Regions from separate parts of the Kitasatospora sp. NPDC059803 genome, predicted to be linked through region 2. Evidence: riboswitches for the same ligand, from Rfam matches in the RefSeq annotation. Region 2 holds a riboswitch; each other region holds the start of a gene.

Region 1 (5,704 bases), on a different contig from region 2:
CGGGGGGGGGGGGGGGGGGTGTCCCCACACAAGATCCCCACCGGGGGCCCCCCCCCCCCCGCCGGCTCCGTCGCGTTCGACGACGAACGCGGACACCCCGCCGGCCCCCGGTCCGCCGGTGCGGGCCATCACCAGGTAGACCCGGGAGACGCCCGCGCCCGAGATGAACTGCTTGACGCCGTCGAGGACCCAGTGCGCCCCGTCCCGGCGGGCTCGGGTGGTCAGTGCCGCCGCGTCCGAGCCCGCGCCGGGCTCGGTGAGGCAGTAGCTGGCGGGGGTCGCCATGGCGCTGAGGCCCGGCAGCCACCGGGTGCGCTGGGCGTCGTCGCCGTAGCGGTCGATCATCCAGGCGACCATGTTGTGGATGGACAGGTAGGCGGCGATGGACGGGCAGCCGGTGGCCAGCGCCTCGAACACCAGCACGCCGTCGGCGCGGGTGAGCCCGGAGCCGCCGGACTCCTCGCGGACGTAGACACCGGCCAGGCCGACGTCCGCCGCCTTGCGCAGCACGTCCACCGGGAAGTGCTTGGCCTGGTCCCACGCGACCGCGTTCGGCGCCAGGTGTTCGCGGGCGAAGGCCCGGGTGGTCGCCGCGATGGCGAGCTGGTCCTCTGTGAGGTCGTGCACGGCGCCCTCAGCCCATCGTCGGGATGGTGAAGCTCGCGCCCTCCTTGACCCCGGAGGGCCAGCGCGAGGTGACGGTCCGGGTGCGGGTGTAGAAGCGGATCGAGTCCGGCCCGTGCTGGTTGAGGTCGCCGAACCCGGAGCGCTTCCAGCCGCCGAAGGTGTGGTACGCGACCGGCACGGGGATCGGCACGTTGACGCCGACCATGCCGGTGTTCACCCGGCGGGCGAAGTCCCGCGCCGTGTCGCCGTCCCGGGTGTAGACGGCCACGCCGTTGCCGAACTCGTGCTCGCCGGGCAGGCGCAGCGCCTCCTCGTAGTCGGCGGCGCGGAGCACGGTCAGGACGGGGCCGAAGATCTCCTCCCGGTAGATCCGCATGTCGGGCGTGACGCGGTCGAACAGCGAGGCGCCGAGGAAGTAGCCGTCCTCGTGCCCCTCCAGCCGGAAGTCCCGCCCGTCGACGACGAGTTCGGCGCCCTCCTCGACCCCGAGGTCCAGGTAGCCGCGGACCCGCTCCAGCGCGTCGGCGCCGACCAGCGGGCCGAAGTCCGCCGCCGGGTCGTCCGAGCGCCCGACCTTCAACGCGGCGATCCGCTCGACCAGTTTGGCCACCAGGGCGTCGGCCGTCTCCTCCCCCACCGGGACGGCCACCGAGATCGCCATGCAGCGCTCGCCGGCCGAGCCGTAGCCGGCGCCGATCAGCGCGTCCGCGGCCTGGTCGAGGTCGGCGTCCGGCATCACGACCAGGTGGTTCTTGGCGCCGCCGAAGCACTGCGCCCGCTTCCCGTGCGCGGCGGCGGTGGCGTACACGTACTGGGCGATCGGTGTGGAGCCGACGAACCCGACCGCCTGCACCCGCGGGTCCTCCAGCAGGGTGTCGACGGCCTCCTTGCCGCCGTTGACCACGTTCAGCACGCCCGGCGGCAGCCCGGCCTCCAGGAACAGCTCGGCCAGGCGCAGCGGCACCGAGGGGTCGCGCTCCGAGGGCTTGAGGACGAAGGCGTTGCCGCAGGCGATGGCGGGTGCGGCCTTCCAGAGCGGGATCATCGCGGGGAAGTTGAACGGCGTGATGCCCGCGACCACGCCGAGCGGCTGGCGCATCGAGTACACGTCGATGCCGGTGCCCGCGTTGTCGCTGAACTCGCCCTTCAGCAGGTGCGGGATGCCGGCGGCGAACTCCACGACCTCCAGGCCGCGTTGGATGTCCCCGTGGGCGTCGGCCACGGTCTTGCCGTGCTCGGCGGACAGCAGCCGGGCCAGTTCCTCCTTCTCCTGCTCGACGAGTTGGAGGAAGCGCAGCAGGACGCGGGCCCGCCGCTGCGGGTTCCACGCGGCCCATGCGGGCTGGGCCTGCGCGGCGTCGGCGATCACCGCCTCGACCTCGGCCCGGCTCGCCAGCGGCACCCGGGCCTGCACCCGGCCGATGTTGGGGTCGTACACGTCGCCGAAGCGACCGGAGGTGCCGGCGGTGGGCTTGCCGGCGACGAAGTGGGTCAGTTCTCGGACCATCGGGTTCCTTCTCTCGACAGGGGTGGGGAGAGGAGGAGGATCGGAGGCCGCCGCCGGTCGGCGGGCGCACGGTGGTGCGCCCCGCGACACGGGCGTGCGGCGGCGGAACGGAACGTCAGGGTGTCGGGGCCCCGGCGGCCGTGGGCACGGGACGACCAGGAGCGGCAGTGGAGCGGGAGCAGCTCGGAGTCATGCGTGTCGTCTCCATCCTCGTGGAAAACACGGATCACCCGCGGCCGGTATCCTGACTCCCGGATCACCGCACGCCCCCAGGCCTTCCCGGCTGGCTGCCAGTGGCCTTCGTCTGCGAGGACGAACTCCCCGGTCACAGTGGCGGGACCGTGCCGGACTCACACCGGCTTCCCTGACACCGCGGACCTGCCGTCGACCATATAGTTGGACGTCCTAGTAAGTCCAGAGGCCCGCACGCGCGTTGCGCCATCGGCTTTCCACCGCGCCGAGCGGCACGTGACCGGACGGTGTCCGCAAATCAGGCGCCCGGCAGCGCGGGGCCACGAGCCCGTAAAGTTAGCTGAGGCACACCTAAGCAACACAGGCCGGGCCCATCTTCGCCATACCGGCGCGGGCAGGCCTCGGCCGCCGACCGCTGTCGGCGCCGGAGGTGCGCCTGCCGGAGGTGTGCCTGCCGGGAGTGTCGGGACAGGGAGAACGATGTGAGGGTCGGTCGGGACGCCAGGCGTCCGCACGGGGAACTGGTCGCGGACGTGCTGGCGGTGTTGTGGGCGGCCGGCGAGCCGCTGACCGCCCAGCAGGTCAAGGAGGCGCTGGACCACGGGCTGGCCCGCACCACCGTGACGACGATCCTCACGCGCCTGCACGAGAAGGGGACCCTGGTCCGCAGCCGACCCGCGCGGTCCTTCGCCTACGCCCCGGTGGAGGACGCCGCCGGACTGGCGGCCGGGCGCATGCGCCGGGAGTTGGAGAAGGAACCCCAGCGGGACCTCGTGCTGAAGCGGTTCGTCTCCTCCCTGTCCGAGGACGACGAGGACGTGCTGCGCCGCCTGCTCCTCGATGCCCAGACCGAGGCCGAGGCCGGGGCCCAGACCGGGGCCAGGGCCGCGACCGCGGCGGACTCCGGCAGGCCCGGGCCCGAGGACGACGCATGGGCCTGATCCTGACGGTCGTCGCCCTGGCCCTGCTGCTCCCCTGGGCCGCGGCGCCCGCCGCACGCCGCCTGGCCCTGCTGCTCCCTCCGCGCGAGGCCTCGCTCGCGCTCACGGGCGCGGCCGTCCTGCTGGCGGGCGGCACCGTCGCGGCACTCGCCGGGCTGTTCCACGTCCCGTTCCTGGCAGGCCTGGAGCACCTGCCGCTGTCCGGCGTCGTCGCCCGGTGGCCGGCCGTGGTGCCGGTGTCCTGCGCTGCCGGGGCCGCGCTGGCCGTCCAGGCCGTACGGCTGACGCTGCGGTGGCGCGGGCACCGCGTGCTCCTCGCCCGTGCCTGGGGCCTGACCGCTGATGCGACGGGCGACGGCGACCTGCTCGTGGTCGCGGGCAAGGACGCCGAGGCCTTCGCCCTGCCCGGCCACCGGGGGCGCCCCGGCCGTGTCGTCGTCTCGGCCGGCATGCTGAGCGCGCTGGGCCCGGCGGAGCGCGCGGTGCTCCTCGCCCACGAGCGCGCCCACCTGCGCGGGCGCCACCACCTGCTGTCCGCCGCCGTCGACCTCGCCGCCGCCGTACACCCGGCGTTGGCCCGGCTGCGGGCCGACCTCGACTACCACCTGGAACGCTGGGCCGACGAGCAGGCCGCCGCCGCGGTCGCCGACCGGCGCACCGCCGCGACCGCCATCGCCCGGGCGGCCCTGGCCGGATCGCCGTCCGCCCGCCGAACCGCCGGGCCCCTGCTGTCCGTGAGCACCGGCCCCGTGCCCCAGCGTGTCCAGGCCCTCCTGGGCCCCGCACCCGCCCGCCCGACCGGCCGCAGGGCGCACGCCGCCGTCGCCCTGGTCGCCGCCGTCACGGTCGCGGCCCTGCTCAGCGCGGCCTTGGCCTACGGGCTGCACGAGTACGTCGAGTACGCGGCCCGGACCCTGAGGGCTCACGGCACGGTCTGACGACATCGATGTAGACCAACCGTGCGGGTCCGGGTATGGTGAGGCTCGGCTTACCCGTGCGGGTCTTGGCGCAGCCGCCCGCCCGCCGGCGATCAGAGGCCGCGTTCACTCCGGCCTCCGGGCTCGGCATCCCCGCGCGGGTGCCGCCACCATGGCCCCGGTCCGAGAACACGGCGGCCACCGGACGATGGGACCTGGTGTGTACGACGGGAGGACGGGCTCGACGAGCCCCTTCGAACAGACCGTCTACCTCCTGTCGACGGCCGGCAGGGCGGTCGACCGGCTGCTGGCCGACCGGCTCGACGCGAGGGGAATGGGCCCGGCCCATCAGGCGCTGCTGTCCGCACTCGCCCAGCTGGGGCCGCACGGGCGCCGCGACCTCATCGAGCACGCCGCCGCAACCGCAACCGCCGCAACCGGGGCCGACTCCGCCCAGGCACTGGACGACCTCCTGTCGGCAGGCCTGGTGCACTCCATGGTCGTCCAGATCGGCGGGCGGCAGGAGGTGCTGACGATCACCCCGGCCGGGCAGGCAGCGCTGGACGTGCTGCACGACGACGCATCCGCCGTACAAGGCGACCTGCTCGCCTCGTTGACGAAGGGCCAGCGCGCCGAACTCAACTCCCTGCTGCGGCGGGTGTGCACGGCGGCCGCCCGCGGCGCGGGACGCCGCACACCCTCGCCCTCGGGCCCCGGCTGGGTGCTCACCGGCGGACAGCGCCGACGGTGGATCTCCGAGTAGGAGTCAGCGGACGCCGGCGGGCTGCTGCGCGGTGAGCGGTGCGGGGTGGGGGCCCGCGAGGGGCAGGACGTGGTCGGCGTGGCCGGTGACGAGGGGGAGGTCATGGCTGACGAGGACCACCGCCAGGCCCCGGCTGGTGCGCAGGTCGTCGAGAAGGTCCATGAGCGCGGCGGCGGTGTCGGTGTCGAGGGCGGAGGTGACCTCGTCGCAGAGCAGGACGTCGGGTTCGGCGGCCAGGGCGCGGGCGAGGGAGACGCGCTGGCGTTGGCCGCCGGAGAGTTCGTGGGGGTGGCGGGTCGCGTAGTGCGGGGGCAGGCCGACGGCGGTGAGCAGTTCGGCGACGCGCTCCTCGCACCGGGCGGCGGGAAGGCCGAAGTGCAGCTTCAGCGGCCGGGTGAGGGTGGCACCGACGGTGTGGGCCGGGTTGAGGGCGCCGAGGGGGTTCTGGGGGACGAGCTGGATGCGGCGGCGCTGGTCGCGGCTGCGGCGCCGGTAGGACGGGGCCAGGTGTTCGCCGTGGAGGATGACGCTGCCGGACTCGGGCCGGTGAAGGCCGGCCAGGGTGCGCAGCAGCGTGCTCTTGCCGCATCCGGACGGGCCGGTGATCCCGGTCAGCGTGCCGGGCATCAGGGCGAGGTCGACGGCGGCGAAGACGCGGTGGCGGGTGCGGACCGTGCCGATGCCGGCGCTGAGCGCCTTCACCTCCACGACGGGCGGCATTCCGGAGGCGGCCCTGGTACGAACGCGTGCGGCCTGC
Region 2 (5,704 bases):
TCGAGCAGCTGCGGCCGCAGCTCGCCCTCCTCGGGGTTCATCGTGCCGACCAGCAGGAAGCGGGCGGCGTGCCGCACCGACACGCCCTCGCGCTCGACGTACGAGCGGCCCATCGCGGCGGCGTCCAGCAGCAGGTCCACGACGTGGTCCTGGAGCAGGTTCACCTCGTCGATGTAGAGCACGCCGCGGTGCGCCTTGGCGAGCAGCCCCGGCTCGTACGCCTTGACGCCCTCGGCGAGCGCCCGTTCCAGGTCGAGCGAGCCGACGATCCGGTCCTCGGCCACGCCGACCGGCAACTCGACCAGCTGGGCGGGGCGTTCGGATGCGGAGGGGCGGTCGTGCGGCCCGTCCGGGCACTGCGGGTCCGGCGCGGACGGGTCGCAGGCGAACCGGCAGCCGTCGACGGCCGCGAGGGTCGGCAGCAGGCCGGCCAGCGCGCGCACCATGGTCGACTTCGCGGTGCCCTTCTCGCCGCGCACCAGCACGCCGCCCACGGCTGGCGAGACCGCGTTGAGCAGCAGGCCGAGCCGCAGGTCGGGCATGCCGACGATCGCGGTGAACGGATAGCGGACGTCACTCATGCATACTCCCCAGGTGCCCCGGGCGCCAGGAACGGCAGCGATCCGGCCGCCGGCACCCCGCCCTCGATCAGCTTCCACAGCGCGTCGGTGTCCGCGTGCTCCTCGATCAGGTCGCCCAGCCGGTCCAGCCGGGCCTCGCGCGCCTCGGCGAACGAGGTGTCCGGCGCCGGCACGAACGCCCGGCCCGCCAACGCGGCGACCTCGCGCAGGAGTTCACGACGGAAGTCGTCGTTCTCCAGCGCGCCGTGCCAGGTCGTGCCCCACACCGGGCCGACCCGGCAGCCGTCCAGGCCGTGCCCGTCGTCATCGGAGAAGAACGGCTCGCCCCCCTCCACGGCCACCACCCCGTGGTGGATCTCGTACCCCTCGACCCGCTGCCCGTACGCCGTGCCGACCGGGCGCGCCAGCACCTTCTCGGCGCCGAACCGCACGTGCGTCGGCAGCAGGCCCAGGCCCTCGACCGAGCCGGCCCCGGACTCCACCTCGTCCTCGATCCCGCGCGCCAGCATCTGGTAGCCGCCGCACACCCCGAGGACCGGCAGCCCGGCCGCCGTCCGCGCCTTCAGCGCCGGCTCCAGGCCGCGTTCGCGCAGCCAGGCCAGGTCGGCCACGGTGGCCCGGGTGCCGGGCAGCACCACCAGGTCGGCGTCGGCCAGTTCCTCCGGCCGGGTCACCCAGCGCACCAGCACGCCGGGCTCCTGCGCCAGGGCGTCCAGGTCGGTGAAGTTCGACAGTCGGGGGAAGCGCACCACGGCCACCCGCAGTACGTCCGCCCCGAGCGGGCCGCGGCCGTCGACCCGGTCCACCACCGTGGACAGGTCCAGCGAGTCCTCGGCGTCCAGCCACAGGCCCGGCAGCATCGGCAGGGTGCCGAGCACCGGACGGCCGGTCAGCCCGTGCAGCATGTCCAGGCCGGGCGCCAGCAGCCGCGCGTCGCCGCGGAACTTGTTGACGAACCAGCCCGCCACGTGCCGCTGGTCCTGCGCCGACAGCAGCGCCAGCGTCCCGTACATCGCCGCGAAGACGCCGCCGCGGTCGATGTCCCCGACCACCACCACCGGCAGCCCGGCGGCCGTCGCCAGGCCCATGTTGGCGATGTCCCGGTCCCGCAGGTTGATCTCGGCGGGCGAACCGGCGCCCTCGCAGACCACCACCTCGTAGCGGCGGCGCAGATCCGCCAGGCACTCCAGCGACCGTTCCAGCAGGACGGGCTTGCGCTCGCGGTAGTCCAGCGCGCCCACCTCGGCGACCGGCCGGCCCAGCAGCACCACCTGGCTGCGGCCGTCCGCGCCCGGCTTCAGCAGCACCGGGTTCATCGCCGCCTCCGGCTCCACCCGGGCCGCCTGCGCCTGCATCGCCTGCGCCCGGCCGATCTCGGCGCCGTCGGCGGTGACGAAGGAGTTCAGCGACATGTTCTGAGCCTTGAACGGCGCGACCCGCACCCCCTGCCGGGCCAGCCAGCGGCAGATGCCCGCGGTCACCACACTCTTGCCCGCGTCCGAGGTCGTCCCGGCGACCAGCAGTGCGTTGCTCATGCCCTTCCCCTCCACCGTGTCGTCAGCAAGCGCAGCGCGACGTGCCCCGCGACCGTCGTACCCAGGGCCAGCGCGCCCACCCGCCGGGAGAGCACGCAGGCCCGCTCGATGTCGTCCACCGTCACCGGGCGCAACTCCGCGCCCAGCACCGGCCGGTGCTCCACCCGCTCCCCGTACTGGAGGGTCCCGCCCAGCCGGACGCCCACCGCGCCCGCGAAGGCCGCCTCCGCCTGGCCCGCGTTCGGGCTCGGGTGCGCCGAACCGTCCCGCCGCCAGACCCGCCAGGCCGTTTTCGGCTGCGGCGCGGCGGCCACCGTGAGCAGCGCCGTCAGCCGGGCGCCCGGCCAGCCCGCCACGTCGTCCAGCCGGGCCGAGGCCCAGCCGAACCGGGCGTACCGCGGCGAGCGGTGGCCGACCATCGCGTCCAGCGTGTTCACCGCGCGGAACGCCAGCAGCCCCGGCGTGCCCGCCAGCGTGCCCCAGACCAGCGCGTTCACCACGGCGTCCGCCGTGTTCTCGGCGACCGACTCGACCACCGCGCGGGCGATCTGCGGCCCGTCCAGCGCGCTCGGATCCCGCCCGCACAGGTGCGGCAGCCGTTCCCGCGCGGCCGTCAGGTCGCCCGTGGCCAGCGACCGGCCGATGGTGCGCGCCTCCCGGGTCAGCGAGGTGCCGCCCAGCACCGTCCAGGTCGCGGCGGCCGCCAGCGCGGCCCGGCCCAGCGGACGCCGGCCCACCGTACGGTCCAGGGCCACCGCGCCGGCCGCGACCGCGCCCACGCACAGCGCCGTGTACCCGGCGCCGGCCACCCGGTCGTCCTGCCACACCCGCCGCTCCAGCCGGGTCGCCGCGCGGCCGAAGACGGCCACCGGGTGGCCGCGCCGGGGGTCGGCGAAGCGGGCGTCCGCGGCGAAGCCCGCGGCGGCGCCGAGCGCGAACGCGGCGGCGCGGGTCAGCGGGCGCACGGCGGGTTCGGCGGAAGGCCGCGTCGGGTCCGGCGGGTCGGGGCAGCCTGCATCGCGTGCGTGTCCTCACTCAGGGTCCGCGCCCTGGATCGACGTACCGGGGGCGAGAGTCTCCTGGCTTCCGGGTCGGACGCACCCCCGGGCCTTCCAGCGGCTTCTGACGGTCCGCCGTGGCAATGTTCCGAGCGTGCTCCCCGGTGACAGTGGCGGGACCGCGCCGGACTCGCACCGGCTTCCTCTGCATGCCTCCGTTTGGCCCCAGGATCCCATCACGCGGCCGAACCGGGAGTCAACCGAGGTCACGGAGGGGTTGGTCACACCTCGGAGCCCTGTCGCCGGTGCCGTTCTCGCCCGCCCGAGGCCCGCCCCGCCCGACGCCCCGCCCGCCTGACGCCCCGCCCTGCCCGACGCCCCGCCGTACCCCGGACGGCCCAGCCCGGTGGCCGCCCGCGCGGCCCCCCGGTGAACTGGTGCCCGAACACCGTCCGAGCAGCGCCCGGACACCGCCCGGACACCGTCCGGTCCAAGACCAGCCAAGACCAGCAGAGCGGGGAGCGATATGCGTTGGGGAACCGCGGCCGTCGTGGCGGCCGCCGTCGTCGGCGCCGGGGCCGCCGTCCTGGTGATCGGCCGTCGGGCCTCCGAACGGCTGGTCCACCCGGCGAGCGCCGTCCGGGAGTCGGGCCCCGTCCTGGTGCGGAGCCTCGCCGCGGGCCGGATCACCTTCAACCGCCGCCCCGAGAGCCTGCGCCCCGGCCGATGGGCCGTGGAGTGGGACGACCACGGCCACGCCGTCGTCGAGGACGTCCTGCACAGCGACGAGAACGGTGTCACCCGCCGCCTCGTCCGCGCCGACCGGGGCACCCTCACCCCCGGCACCGAGGTCCGCTTCACCCCCCGCGTCCACCTCGGCGACCCCACGGAGGCGCTCGGCCTCCCCTTCACCGACACCGCCGCCGACGGCGAACTCGGCGCGCTCCCCGCCTGGCGCCTCGACGGCAAACGCGGCACCTGGGTGATCCTCGTCCACGGCCCCGGCGCCGACCGGCAGCAGACCCTCCCGGTCCTCCCCGTCCTCGACCGCCTCGCCCTGCCCGCCCTCGCCGTCACCTACCGGGGCGACCAGGGCGCCCCCGCCTCGCCGGACGGGCTCGGCCACTTCGGCGAGACCGAGTGGCGCGACGTCGAGTCGGCGGTCCGGCTCGCCCTCGACAGCGGCGCCGGCCGGGTCATCCTGTACGGCTGGTCCCTCGGCGCCACCATGGCCCTCCAGACGGCCTCCCGCTCCGCCTGGGCCCACGCCATCAGCGGCCTCGTCCTGGACTCGCCGGTCCTCGACCTGCCCGCCACCGCCCGCCGCGGCGCCGCCCGGGCCGGCTACACCGGCGCCGCCGCCGAGCTCGGCGCCCTCGCGGCCGAGGGCCGCACCGGCGTCGACCTCGCCGACTTCAGCCGCATCGCCGAGGGCGCCGACCTGCGTGTCCCCACCCTCCTCCTGCACAGCCCCGACGATCAGGTCGCCCCGTTCCGCGCCGCCGAGCGCCTCGCCGCCGCCCGCCCCGGCGTGGTCAGCCTCCGGCCTTTCCCGGGCGCCGACCACGCCACCCTCTGGAACTCGGCCCCCACCCACTACACCGAACTCCTCCGCCGCTGGCTCACCCCCCTTCTCTGAACCCAGCCCCCCCGCACGAGAAGTCACACCGACAGGGCCTCTGTACGAAACCCGGACCTCACCCGTCAGCCACGGAGTGTGACCGGTCGGGCGGGTAGCGCGACCGCCGCCGCAAGGGTTGAGCCGGGATGGCATGCCCCCGCCACCTGTTTCCGGCCAGGCGGTTTGCCTCTGTTGCCCGATTGTTGCCCGATCTTGGGGAGGCGCCGTCGACGGCCGCCCGTCCGTACAGCCAACCGGATGTGACAGAAGGCCGGTACAAGGGGAAGACTGCTCGACGTGACGTCTCGGAATCCGCGCGACCGTGATGCCCCGCTCCCTCCGACGATCGGTACTGGTGCGACGGTGACCCGTCTCCCCGGTACGGCCCACCGGCCCGCCGCCGGCAAGCCGGGCGGGGCCGGGGTACCCCGCCGACGAGGGCCCGCTGCGGCGCCCGGTCGGGGGAGGGTTCCCGTACCGGAGGGCTTCCCCGCGCCGGCCGAGCTGGCGCCGCTGGCCCGCCGGATGCTGGTGGACGCCGTCCGGATCGCCCGCTGGGCGGGGGACCTGGAAGAGGTCGACAAGCGGGGCGAGCTGCTGCCCGACGACGCCCGTGCGGCGGGTCGGGCGCTGGCCATGACGGTCGGCGCCGCCGCCAAGGCGTGGGGGCAGGCACTGCTGGTCGGCCTGGTGGAGGCCAGGGACGGCGGTGCGGTCCCGGGCTGGCGCCTGCACGCCTGGGAGCACGACGACGAGGCGGTGGTCCGCGGCTGGTCGGCGCTGTTCGACGCCTGGACGCTGCTGGCCCCGGTGCCGCCGGCCGCCCTGCGGGGCGTGTTCGCGGTGCTGGCCGGCCAGGCGGTGGACCAGGCACCTCAGTTGCTGTCGTTCCTGCACCTGGTGGCCGGTCCGGTGTCGGACGGCGAACTGCTGGAGCTGCTGCGCCGGGGTCTGGACGAGCGCCGGGTG
Region 3 (5,704 bases), on a different contig from region 2:
ACGTACTGGGAGCCCGGGTAGTAGTCCCACGGGTCCGCGCCGGGGGCTCCGTCCCAGGACACCGGCGTCCAGACGAACAGCAGGTTGTGCAGGCCCCTGGTCTCCACCAGGTAGCGGTAGGTGATCCGCCACAGCGCCTGGTAGTCGGCCGGCTTCTGGCCCGACCACCAGAACCTGCGGGCGCAGTCCTGCACGTTCATCTCGTGGTACGGGCGCAGCAGCACCGGCACGTCGTGGGCGGCCAGGTACTCCAGGTGGTCGGCCAGGTAGGACAGGTCGGTCATCAGCGCGCGGTACTCGGGGGTGTCGTGCGCACTGTCGACGACCCGGCCGAACCAGCCCTTGTCCTTGGCGGCCGGGGAGTTCGAACAGAGCACCTGCTCGAAGGACTTGACGTCCGAACCGGGGTAGGGCTGGTGGAAGGACATGCCGACGATCCCGGCCGGCCCCCCGCCGTTGTCGGGCAGTTCGGTGGTGGTGCCGTCGCAGTTGTGCTGGACGCCGGCCGTGCCGTAGCTGCCGTCGTCGGCGCGCGGGTGGCCGGACCAGACGGCGGAGAGCAGGTCGACGGCGTCGTCGGTGTACTGCCAGCCGGCCCGGCAGGTGGGCCACCGGCCGGCCGAGTAGGAGCGCGGGTCGCCGACGCCCCAGCCGGTCTGGCCGTAGCCGGGGCCGAGGTCGGTCTCAACGAAGCCGGGCAGCTTGCCGGTGAGGTCGGCGGCCTTCTTGTAGTAGTAGCCGACCTGCTTGGTGCCGCGGTAGTCGCCGTACTCGGGGTTGTTGCGCTCGTTGTGCGCCTCGACGTGCTGGCCGATCACCGTCCCGCCGCTCTGCCCGGTGCGGGCCTGCCCCTCCAGGTCGGCGAGCAGCTGCTGGACGGCCCGGGCGTTCGGCGAGGCCTGCGGGTCCCGGGCGAGCAGGTCCCGGCCGACCTCCGGCGGCAGGGTGCGGCCGGAGAAACCGACCGCCACCGGGACGCGGGCGGGCTGTTCGCCGTCGGCCCGGCCGTCACGCTGCAACAGCGCCACGGCGCCCGCGGCCACCACGACCCCGGCCGCGGCCAGGACGGCGGGCTTGCCGCGCAGGGCTCTGGGCAGGGCCACGGACCGCTCCTCCGGTTGCTCGCCGGCACCGGCCCAGGCGGACACAACCGGAACACTCGTGCGAATGACTGCCCCGAGAGCCTGCCACACTCCCCCGGCCCCGGCGAGCGAACCCGCCGGGGCCGGAGTGTCACGGCGGATCAGCCGGCCGCGGCGGCCCCCGGCGCACCCGGCGCGGCCGCGGACGCGGCCTTGGCGCGCTGGAGCAGCTGGCCCTTCACGTGCTCGCCGAAGCCGGCGGCCGCCGCGGTGGCGGCGGCGTCAGCGGTGTCGCCGCCCTTCGCCGAGCCCTCGACCGTGAAGTAGGCGTACCGGCCCAGGGTGTTGTGCGTGTTGGTGCAGCCCGGCGTGGCGCAGAAGGCCGGCGCGCCCGGCGCGACGGCGCCCTTGAGGTGGCCGGTGTAACTCTTCATCGAGGTCTCGGCCTGGATCTTGTGGTCGAAGACCGCGACGCCGACGGTCACCGCGCTGTCGCCGGAGACGTAGGTCGCCCGGAGCACCTTCTGGCAGCCCTGGTCACCGAGGACCTTGCCGAGCCCGCCGGTCGTCGAGTTCCCGTCCCAGCAGGGCGAGTCCAGCGAGACGAAGGTCCGGTTCCAGGTGGCGCCGTTGACCGTCACCTGGAGTGCGGAGAACAGCGCCCCCGCGTCCTGTGGTGCCGGGTCGGTGGCGGCCTCCCAGATCGGCTTCGACGGGTCGTCCGGCGCGCCGCCCGGGGTGCCGGCGGCACTTGGCGCGGCGCTCTGGGCGGCACTCGGTGCGGCACTCGGCGCGGCGGAGGACGGCCGGTTGGAGGCCGAGGCGGTCGGCCCGGTGGGCGGCTTGTCGCCGTCGCCCTTCGTCAGCAGCACCGTCCCGCCCGCGACCAGGCCGCCGACCAGGACGACCGCGACCGCCACGCCGAGGGCCCGCAACCGGCGGCGGCGCTTGTCGTCCGCCGCGTTGCGGTCCGCCAGCGCCTGCCAGTTCGGCTCGGCGCGCTGCGGCGCCTGGGGCTGCGGGTACGGCTGCGGGTGCGCCTGCGGGTGCCCTTGGGGATGCGGCTGGGGGTTCGGCTGCCACTGCGGCGGCAGCTGCTGCCCCGGTTGGCCCGGCTGCGGCAGCGGAGGCTGCCCCGGCGGACCGGGCTGCGCCACCGGCTGCGCGGGCGGCACCGGAGGTCCGTACGAGGCCGGCGGCGGCCCGAAGCCCCCGCTCGGCGGCAACACCGGACCGGGCACCACCGGCGGCTGCTGACCGTGCGCGTCCCCCGGCCCGGTGGGAGGCGTTCCCTGCGGACCCTGCCCGGGTGCGCCAGTTCCGTCGCTCACGCGCCCCCTCGCTTCGCTCGATGATCGCTTCGCGAAACGCGCCCCTCGGCGCTTCGCTCGCTCATGCGCCCAGATCGTAGGGCATGCCCCCGCCAGCCGGTCCGCCCGGTGACCGTTCCGTATCGAAACCAGGACGCCGGAGCCCGGAACCAGGGCCCCGGGAGCCCGGATCCGAGGCGCCCCAAGGCCACGACCCGCCCCCTCCCAGCACCCCCGGTTATCGCGCCGACACACCGCGCCGTACTACATGTGGGGTCGCATCAGAGAGACACCACAAGATGTATGCTCAATCCTGCTGTCGATGCAGGGGAACCCGGTGCGAATCCGGGACTGCCCCGCAGCGGTGAGCGGGCGGCTCCAGCAGCCGCACCGCGAGTCCGAGTACCTGCCGACGGTGTGCGCACGGGCCCTCCCGCAGAGGCCGCGCCAGCACGAGAACTACCTTCCGGGCCTCGCGGGCGGGCCGGGGACGCCACTGTCGCGCGACGCTTTCTGCGTACGTGCCGTGCTCCCCTGCCCCGAACGGCCCGGTACCCCCCGATCACCGCCGCCGATCGCCGCCAGGAGAGAGCGCCTTGACCACCGCTGCCTCAGCCACCCTGCCCGCCCAGGGCACCGGCCCCGCCCCCACCGACCCGACGGTCTCCGACCCCGGCGGCGCGCTTCTTCGGCTGCTCACCGACCGCAGCGTCGATCTCCCCCAGGTGGACCCCGGCCATGTCGCCGCCGCCGCGCTGCGCGGCCGCCACGCCGGCTCGGACTTCGCCGAGCTGCGCGGGCTGGCCGTGGACGCCGCCGCGTCGATGATCGCCGAGGACCCCCAGTACTCGAAGCTGGCCGCCCGGCTGCTCGCCCTGGAGATCGTCGACGAGGCGAACAGCCAGGGCTCGCGCTCCTTCGCCGCCTCGATCGCCGTCGGCCACGACGAGGGCCTGATCGGTGACACCACCGCCGCCTTCGTCGCCAAGCACGCCGCCGCCCTGGACGCGCTGATCGACGCGCACGGCGACGACCGCTTCGAGTACTTCGGCCTGCGCACCGTGCAGTCCCGCTACCTGCTGCGCCACCCGATCACCCGCAAGGTCATCGAGACCCCGCAGCACTTCCTGCTCCGCGTCGCCTGCGGCCTGGCGGTCGGCGACAGCGAGCAGTCCGTGCGCGAGGTCGCCGAGCTGTACGGCCTGATGAGCCGGCTGGAGTACCTGACCTCCTCGCCGACCCTGTTCAACTCCGGCACCCGGCACCCGCAGATGTCGAGCTGCTACCTGCTCGACTCCCCGCTGGACAACCTGGACTCGATCTACAACCGCTACGCGCAGATCGCCCGGCTGTCCAAGCACGCCGGCGGCATCGGCCTGTCCTACTCGCGCATCCGCTCGCGCGGCAGCCTGATCCGCGGCACCAACGGCAAGTCCAACGGCATCGTCCCGTTCCTGCGCACCCTCGACTCCTCGGTCGCCGCCGTCAACCAGGGCGGCCGCCGCAAGGGCGCGGCCTGCGTCTACCTGGAGACCTGGCACGCCGACATCGAGGAGTTCCTGGAGCTCCGCGACAACACCGGCGAGGAGGCGCGGCGCACCCACAACCTCAACCTGGCGCACTGGATCCCGGACGAGTTCATGCGCCGGGTCAACGCCAACGAGGACTGGTCGCTGTTCTCCCCCGCCGACGTGCCCGAGCTCGTCGACCTGTGGGGCTCCGACTTCGACGAGGCCTACCGCAAGGCCGAGCTGGCCGGCAAGGCCGTGCGCACCATCCCCGCGCAGACCCTGTACGCCCGGATGATGCGCACCCTGGCGCAGACCGGCAACGGCTGGATGACCTTCAAGGACGCCTCCAACCGCGCCGCCAACCAGACCGCGCTGCCCGGCCGCACGGTGCACTCCTCGAACCTGTGCACCGAGATCCTGGAGGTCACGGACGACTCCGAGACCGCCGTCTGCAACCTCGGCTCGGTCAACCTCGGCGCCCACGTCGCCCCCGGGGCCTCCGTCGACGACCTGCTCGGCGCCATGGACTGGGAGCGCCTCGACGCCACCGTCCGCACCGCCGTGACGTTCCTCGACCGCGTGGTGGACATCAACTTCTACCCGACCACCGAGGCCGGCACCTCCAACTCCCGCTGGCGCCCGGTCGGCCTCGGCGTGATGGGCCTCCAGGACGTCTTCTTCAAGCTGCGGATCGACTTCGACTCCGCCGAGGCCGCGCGGCTCTCCACCCTCATCGCCGAGCGCATCATGCTCACCGCGTACGAGCGCTCCGCCGACCTGGCCGAGCAGCTGGGCCGCCACGAGGCCTACGGCGAGACCCGCGCCGCCCGCGGCGAACTGCACATCGACCACTTCCCGACGGCCGCCCCGCAGTGGGCCGACCGCTGGACCGCGCTGCGCGCCCGCATCGCCGAGACCGGCCTGCGCAACTCGCTGCTGCTGGCCATCGCGCCGACCGCGACCATCGCGTCCATCGCCGGCGTCTACGAGTGCATCGAGCCGCAGGTCTCCAACCTGTTCAAGCGCGAGACGCTGTCCGGCGAGTTCCTCCAGGTCAACCCGTACCTGGTGCGCGAGCTCAAGGAGCTCGGCGTCTGGGACCAGCAGACCCGCGACGCCCTGCGCGAGGCCAACGGCTCCGTCCAGGAGCTGGGCTGGCTGCCCGCCGAGGTCCGCTCGCTCTACCGCACCGCCTGGGAGCTGCCCCAGCGCGCGCTGATCGACCTGGCCGCGGCCCGCATGCCGTACCTCGACCAGAGCCAGTCGCTGAACCTGTTCATGGCGGCGCCGACCATCGGCAAGCTCAGCTCGATGTACGCCTACGCGTGGAAGGTCGGTCTCAAGACCACCTACTACCTGCGCTCGCGCCCGGCGACCCGGATCGCCCAGGCCGCCTCCGGTGCCGCCCGCGCCGCCGCGCCCGCGTCCGCGTCCGCGTCCGCGCCCGTGCCGGTGAACACCCCGACCCTCACCCCGGAGGAGGAGGCCGCGCTGGCCTGCTCCCTGGAGAACCCCGAGTCCTGCGAGGCCTGCCAGTGAGCACCCCCGACCGCGAGAAGATGCTGCTCGACCCCGGCTTCGAGCTGACCCTGCGCCCGATGCGCTACCCGTCGTTCTACGACCGGTACCGGGACGCGATCAAGAACACCTGGACCGTCGAGGAGGTGGACCTGCACTCCGACGTCGCCGACCTGGCCAAGCTCAGCGAGGGCGAGCGCCACCTCATCGGCCGCCTGGTCGCCTTCTTCGCCACCGGGGACTCGATCGTCTCCAACAACGTGGTGCTGAGCCTCTACAAGCA

What was found. A riboswitch is a leader RNA that binds a small molecule or an ion and turns the genes downstream of it on or off. The one in region 2 is predicted to bind cobalamin.
Region 1: it holds a riboswitch for cobalamin, as region 2 does, so the genes downstream of both, ACFV6I_RS04745 (CoA-acylating methylmalonate-semialdehyde dehydrogenase) here and ACFV6I_RS15015 (cobalamin biosynthesis protein) in region 2, are expected to answer to the same signal.
Region 3: it holds a riboswitch for cobalamin, as region 2 does, so the genes downstream of both, ACFV6I_RS16700 (ribonucleoside-diphosphate reductase subunit alpha) here and ACFV6I_RS15015 (cobalamin biosynthesis protein) in region 2, are expected to answer to the same signal.

The regions. Positions count from the first base shown of each region.
Region 1 is NZ_JBHWIJ010000017.1:20,547-26,250, reverse strand. It holds partial or broken gene ACFV6I_RS04750 (acyl-CoA dehydrogenase family protein) at 1-627, opposite strand, end outside; gene ACFV6I_RS04745 (CoA-acylating methylmalonate-semialdehyde dehydrogenase) at 635-2,134, opposite strand; cobalamin riboswitch at 2,351-2,542, opposite strand; gene ACFV6I_RS04740 (BlaI/MecI/CopY family transcriptional regulator) at 2,809-3,267, shown strand; gene ACFV6I_RS04735 (M48 family metalloprotease) at 3,258-4,205, shown strand; gene ACFV6I_RS04730 (MarR family winged helix-turn-helix transcriptional regulator) at 4,405-4,947, shown strand; gene ACFV6I_RS04725 (ABC transporter ATP-binding protein) at 4,951-5,704, opposite strand, start outside.
Region 2 is NZ_JBHWIJ010000075.1:17,680-23,383, reverse strand. It holds gene ACFV6I_RS15025 (putative cobaltochelatase) at 1-581, opposite strand, end outside; gene ACFV6I_RS15020 (cobyric acid synthase) at 578-2,116, opposite strand; gene ACFV6I_RS15015 (cobalamin biosynthesis protein) at 2,113-3,081, opposite strand; cobalamin riboswitch at 3,189-3,321, opposite strand; gene ACFV6I_RS15010 (alpha/beta hydrolase family protein) at 3,641-4,753, shown strand; gene ACFV6I_RS15005 (hypothetical protein) at 5,099-5,704, shown strand, end outside.
Region 3 is NZ_JBHWIJ010000088.1:20,330-26,033, forward strand. It holds gene ACFV6I_RS16690 (glycoside hydrolase family 26 protein) at 1-1,103, opposite strand, end outside; gene ACFV6I_RS16695 (hypothetical protein) at 1,244-2,257, opposite strand; cobalamin riboswitch at 2,679-2,821, shown strand; gene ACFV6I_RS16700 (ribonucleoside-diphosphate reductase subunit alpha) at 3,013-5,442, shown strand; partial or broken gene ACFV6I_RS16705 (ribonucleotide-diphosphate reductase subunit beta) at 5,439-5,704, shown strand, end outside.